Regions from separate parts of the Exiguobacterium sp. UBA5002 genome, predicted to be linked through region 1. Evidence: riboswitches for the same ligand, from Rfam matches in the RefSeq annotation. Region 1 holds a riboswitch; the other holds the start of a gene.

Region 1 (3,129 bases):
GAATGGCGAGGTTACCACTCGTACCAGGGAACCAATCGCGCGCTGCAAGTTCTTGTTTGATGGCGCGTAGTTCTTCATACCGTCGCATGAATGTCATATCGTCACCTCCGATCGTGCTAAATCATGAACGATATCGTGGAACGTCTCAAAAGGTGTATAGGCGATATCATTTTCTTCACACAACGTGATCAGATAATCACGGGCATAGACACGATCCGCTTGTTTCGCGAGTTCGAAGTCCGTCACTGAGTCACCGATGACGATGATGACGTCATCGTCTTTGCGTAATGTACGGGCAACGGATGTTTTACAACAGCCGCATCCATTCGTGCAATGGGCATCGCAGGCGTGTGGCCAATCGATGTGGACGAATGGACCACTGAAATCGGCAATGTTACAGTAAATCTGCTCTTGCTCGAGGAATGGCGCTAAGATCGGTTCGACGAAAAAGTCCATTCCACCGCTGACGATCGAAAAATCGATGCCTTGACGACGACTGTACTGCAGTAACTCCGAAAATCCTTCGCGAATGACGGCGCGTTCCAACAAGAAATCAAGATAGTCCGCTTTACCGTCGGACGGCAGAAGTGCGAACATTTGCCCGACACCACTCTGAATCGATAGCGTTCGGTCGAGTACGCCGCGTTTCAACGGTTCGAAGTCACTCGCAGGCGCAAATTGTTGCATGAGTGCGATGATGTTATCTTGCGTCGTCACCGTACCGTCGAAGTCACAAAGAATCCGTACGGTCATGACTTGATCCCCCAAGCGTCGAGGGCAATTCGTAATTCTTCATGACGCGATGCTGCCGCCGATAGGGATTCATTTGCGAGTGCCGCATCGAGTGCCTGGCGGAAAGCAATGACACCAGCCGCAGCACCTTGCGGATGACCATGTACGCCGCCGCCGGCGTTGATGACGGAATCGATCCCGAAGTCTCGTACGAGTTGAGCGACGAGTCCAGGATGAATACCGGCTGAAGGAACCGGGAAGATTGATTTCGTCTGACCGAGACGGGTCGCTTCGACCGCGATGCCACGGGCGACATCCTTTGGTAAAGCGACATTGCCGTAAGGAGACGGGAATAGCGTCAAGTCTGCTCCAGCAGCACGCGGTAATGTGCCGAGTAAGACAGGGGCTGCGACTCCGTGATTCGGGCTAGCGATCAACGCACCGCTATATGCCGGATGATTGAAGATAGGAACGTTGATTTCCGGATCACTTGCCAGTTCACGTAAGACATCGAGTCCGTATGTGAAGGTATTCAGCAAGAAAGCAGTCGCTCCAGCATCAATCAATCGCTTGGCTTGATCCTTGAGCGTAAAGACGGGACCGCTGAGTGTGATCGCATATAACGCACGTTTACCGGTCCGTTGGAAGTGAGCATCGATGACCTCACGTCCGATCCGTGCCCGGTCAATCGTTGGTGTCAACGGATTGTCATATAGGATCTCATCGTCCTTGACGAGATCAATCCCACCAGCGAGTTGTCCTTCGAGTTGATCACGAAGGAACGATAAATCGCGTCCGATGACTCCTTTGAAGATGCTCATTAACAGTGGACGATCTTCGACACCAATCAAGGAGCGAACCCCTTCGATCCCGAACTTCGCACCTGGAAAATCCGACGTGAATGTATCGGGTAATAACAGTTCCGTTAATTTGATTTCACCGTCGAGTGAGAGTTTCCCGAAGACGGTCGTCAAGATCGCAGAAAAGTCGCGCGATACGTTATGTTCCGGGTAACGAATCGTGATATATCCTTTGCCATCGCGCTCTTCGGTATGTACGACTTCCCCTTTGAACGAGGCGAGTTGTTGTTGTTCGAGATGATTCAGCTCCGTCCAGGAACCAACCGTCAGACCAAGCGCGAGTTGTTCGGCGCGCTGCTCGAGTCGATCGCGGGCGGTCAATTGATAAGTAGCTGTGATGTAAGCCATGTCTTTCCTCCTTCAATAAAAAAATGGTCTCTTGTCAGCGACAAGAGACCATGAATGATTCGAACGTGGACTCTTATCTGTCAGCTTAGTAGCTGCAAGAATTAGCACCGTGCCAAAAGGTCGGTTGCTGCGACATCGTAGGGCTTGTCCCTCCGTCTGCTCTTGATAAGAATTGGATGAAATTGTGAAATCTAATTGCAATTTTTACATGAGAGTCACGATTTGTCAAACTATTTTTAGAAAATTTATTTTTTTGAAAATACTCTTTCTATAGATGACTTAAAAATGATGTCCGTTTCTGCTTGATTTCGATTTGACAGCAGGGAAGAGGATTGCGTAAGATTCAAATCAATATCACACACGACAACTACATACGACTCTTATCGCGAGTTGGCAGAGGGAATTGGCCCGATGACGCCGCAGCAACCGACCACTGGGCACGGTGCTACATCCAACAGACGTTTCGTCTGAGAGATAAGAGGACGCAGTGACTTTTCTGCGCCTCTTTTCGATGACGAAAAGAGGCGCTTTTTCGTGTATCACATAGGGGGAAACTGAGATGACATATAAAGCATTCACAGAACAGGACGCGATTGATTGTGTTCGGACATTAGGACTGATCGGCGATGGAGCCGTCGAAGCAGAAGAGATTGGCGACGGGAACCTCAACCTCGTCTTTCGGATTCGAGAAGGCGAACATCGCTTGATTTTAAAACAAGCATTACCATATGCGAAGGTCGTCGGGGAGAGCTGGCCGTTATCGCTCGAACGAGCGTGGATCGAGCAATCCGCACTCCGTGAATTCGCACGGCATGCCGTACCGTTCGTGCCACGTGTTTTTCATGCTAGTCATGAAGAGGCGTATACGGTCATGGAAGATCTTTCACATCTGACGATCGTTCGAAGCGGTTTACTCGCAGGTGAACAGTATCCGTTGCTTGCGGAACATATCGGTTCTTATCTCGCTCGGACGTTATTCCATACATCGGACTTTGCGCTTGGTCCGGTTGAAAAGAAACGTGTCGCCCGAACGTACTACAATCCAGACTTGTGCGACATCACGGAAAAATTAATCTTCACGGATCCGTTTCATGACGCGGAGACGAACGAGATTGAAGCCGGACTCGAAGAAGAGGTGGCACGTCTATGGGCAGACGATGAGTTGAAACGCGAAGTCGCAAAACTCGAA
Region 2 (3,129 bases), on a different contig from region 1:
CACGTGTTGTATACCGTCGAAGAGCGATTTGCAGGGTATTTGTTATCGATCGCTTCTGAAGCCAGTGACAGTTTGTTTTATCAGGAGATGCGGACGTCGAACCTGCATGACGTCGCTGACTGGCTTGGAACGAGTTATCGCCATCTCAACCGGATCATCACGAAATTATGTGAAGAGGAGATTCTCGTTCGACGACGCGGGAAAATCATCATCGTCGATTTGGAGCGGATTCGCGAGAAGGCGAACGGTAACAGCTATGAGTAAGGAGGAACGAACATGGTAATAGGAATCGTGTGTGCCGTGTTGGCAGGGATGTTAATCAGTTTACAGACGGTATTGAATGCTCGGATGAGTGACGCGTTCGGTGCTTGGGCGACAACGACGCTGGTCTTCTTCGTCGGTTTCATCGGAGCAAGTGTCACGTATGTTCTGTTTCGTGGTGGAACAATCGGACAGATCCAAAACGTATCGCCACTCTATTGGTTTGGTGGACTTGTCGGTGTCGGCGTCGTTTTTTGTGTCATGCGTGGGATTCAGTTGCTTGGTCCGTCCATCGCGATCTCTGTCGTTCTGATTTCGCAGTTAAGCTTTGCTCTTGCTGTTGATACGTTCGGCTGGTTCGGTTTACCACAAATTGATTTATCGTTCGGTCAGCTCGTCGGTCTCGCCGTCATGGTATGTGGGATCTTCGTTTTGAAGCGGTATCAAGTCGTCGCGCCGGAAGAGAGGGCGAAGGATCAAGTAGAACGTGTTTCATGACTTATTTTTTTCATAACAATGGAACAGGTCAGCAAACAAATGTTTACTGACCTGTTTTTTATATGCATTTTTTGAATTAGACCGTCGTCGTATCTTTCCATTCCTGTTCGATGAAAGCATCGCGCCCAGAAGCAGCACGATCTTTTTTGTAGTGTTCTGGATTTTTCTTATGGAAGTCTTGATGGTACTCTTCCGCTGGATAAAATTCAGAAGCGGCATCAATCCGCGTCACGATTGGCTGTTTGAAACGGTTGCTTGCAGCAAGAGCGTCACGAGAAGTAATCGCAGCTTCATGCTGCGCATCCGTATGATAGAAGATTGCTGGCGCGTACTGCGTACCGCGATCTTGGAATTGACCTTCTGCATCCGTCGGATCCGTTTGGGGCCAGTAGAGTTCAAGTAAACGCTCGTACGGGAACAGGCTCGGATCAAACGTGATTTGGACGACTTCGAGATGTCCCGTCGTTCCTGTTTTGACTTGCTCGTACGTCGGGTTATCGACGTGTCCGCCCATGTAACCTGATACGATTCCCTCGATTCCTGGTAATTCTTCAAATGGTGTCACCATGCACCAAAAACATCCACCTGCAAATGTTGCTTTTTCCATCTGTCTCTTCCTCTCCGTGGGAAATCCCCATTGTATGTCTGACAGCGAGAAAACGAAAACGACTCCTTCGCTTGGTTGCAAAAGGAGTCGCCGCTTTTTATCAACCAAAGCTTTCGCTTTGCTGGTCGTAGCACCTTGCTATGCGCAGGTTGCTGGGACGTCATCGATCCAGATCTCTCGGTCCACTCTTGATAAGGGTATATGAAGTTGATGTCATTCGTTATCATTGTTGTGATGATACCATTCACAAAGAAATAAAGTCAATCCTTAGAATTTAAGGCACGTAAAACGGTTGCTCCAAGTGTCTTCGCACCGATCAACAACGCTTGTTCATTGATCTCGTACTGTGGATGGTGCTGCGGATAGTTGACGCGACCGTCCGTATAGCCAGAACCCGTAAAGAAATAACTACCCGGGACGTGTGTTAAGTAATGTGCGAAGTCGTCCGCAGCCATCATTGGTGTGAGTGCCCGGACGGATGCTTCCGGTAAGAAAGCAGCAGCTTCCTGAACGAGCTTTGTCTCGTCCGGGTGATTCCAGAGCGCCGGGTAACCAGTCGTGAAGTCAATCGAATACGAAGCACCGATGCCGGCACACGTCGTCTTAGCGACAAGATCGACTTCTTGCCGGAGCTGATGCCGCAGTGTCTCGTTGAACGTTCGGATTTCCCCGACAATGCGTGCCTCACCCGTAACGATATTTGGTGCTGTTCCTGCATGGAAAGAACCGATTGCGAGAACAGCCGGCTCAAACGGATCGACCCGTCGACTAACGAGATGTTGTAAGTTACAGACGAGTTGCGCTCCAGCGACGAGAGCATCTTTTGTTTTATGCGGTGCCTGGGCATGCCCACCTTGACCATGGACGATGATTTCGAATTCGTCGATCGCACACAATGTATGTCCTTCCCGAAACCCAATCGTGCCAACTGGTAAATCATTTTCGAGATGTGTCGCGAAAATTGCATCGACCCCTTCGAGGACGCCGGCTTCGATCATTTGGATTGCTCCGCCGGGGAAGACCTCTTCGCCATGCTGGTGAATGATCCGAATCGTTCCTTGCAATTGATCGCGTATCGGATAGAGCGTAGCAGCAAGGGCCATCACCATCGCCGTATGACCATCGTGTCCACAAGCATGCATGACCCCGGGATGGATCGACCGGAAGGCAAGCGTCGTCTCTTCCTGAAGCGGTAAAGCATCAAAATCGGCACGGACAGCAATCGTCGGACCAGGCTGTTTGCCTTCGATCGTCGCGACGACACCACGACCTCCGACGGCTGTTTGATGAGGAATGCTTTGTTCTGCGTAAAAGGCGGCAATCCGTTCTGGTGTGCGGACTTCCTGGAAGGATAGTTCCGGATGGCGGTGGAAATCACGGCGTAATGCGATCATCGTCGGTTCGAATTGTTCGAGTGCTTCAAAAAGTTGAGTTTGCATGTTCTAGCTCCTTTAACGTGTGTCTTTTCGTGAAAATGGGTACAGATACAGGTAATCACGAAAGGGGATAATGTAACATGGGAGAAATCGTCGTTAATGCTGTACTTACCATCAAAGCTGGACTTGCGGATCAAGTCTTCCCGATTTTACAAACGGTTTATCATGCTTCACAAAAAGAAGAAGGATGCTTACGTTATTCCTTGCACCAATCGATCGAGGATGAGCATCAATTCATGCTGTATGAAGTGTATCGGGACGAAGAAGCGCTTGAAGCGCATATCGCATCCGACCACTATAAAGCCTATCGTGAACAGATCGAATTAT

The links. Region 1 has a riboswitch for S-adenosylmethionine ahead of B4C70_RS07115 (2,3-diketo-5-methylthiopentyl-1-phosphate enolase). Riboswitches for the same ligand answer to the same signal wherever they lie in the genome.
Region 2: another riboswitch for S-adenosylmethionine. It lies ahead of msrA (peptide-methionine (S)-S-oxide reductase MsrA); the one in region 1 lies ahead of B4C70_RS07115 (2,3-diketo-5-methylthiopentyl-1-phosphate enolase).

The regions. Positions count from the first base shown of each region.
Region 1 covers NZ_DGYQ01000025.1:12,678-15,806, reverse strand. The annotation lists gene B4C70_RS07125 (methylthioribulose 1-phosphate dehydratase) at 1-97, opposite strand, end outside; gene B4C70_RS07120 (2-hydroxy-3-keto-5-methylthiopentenyl-1-phosphate phosphatase) at 94-753, opposite strand; gene B4C70_RS07115 (2,3-diketo-5-methylthiopentyl-1-phosphate enolase) at 750-1,940, opposite strand; SAM riboswitch class I at 2,011-2,112, opposite strand; SAM riboswitch class I at 2,318-2,421, shown strand; gene mtnK (S-methyl-5-thioribose kinase) at 2,500-3,129, shown strand, end outside.
Region 2 covers NZ_DGYQ01000031.1:26,336-29,464, forward strand. The annotation lists gene B4C70_RS09515 (Crp/Fnr family transcriptional regulator) at 1-264, shown strand, start outside; gene B4C70_RS09520 (DMT family transporter) at 277-759, shown strand; gene msrA (peptide-methionine (S)-S-oxide reductase MsrA) at 836-1,366, opposite strand; SAM riboswitch class I at 1,461-1,564, opposite strand; gene B4C70_RS09530 (M20 metallopeptidase family protein) at 1,627-2,805, opposite strand; gene B4C70_RS09535 (putative quinol monooxygenase) at 2,883-3,129, shown strand, end outside.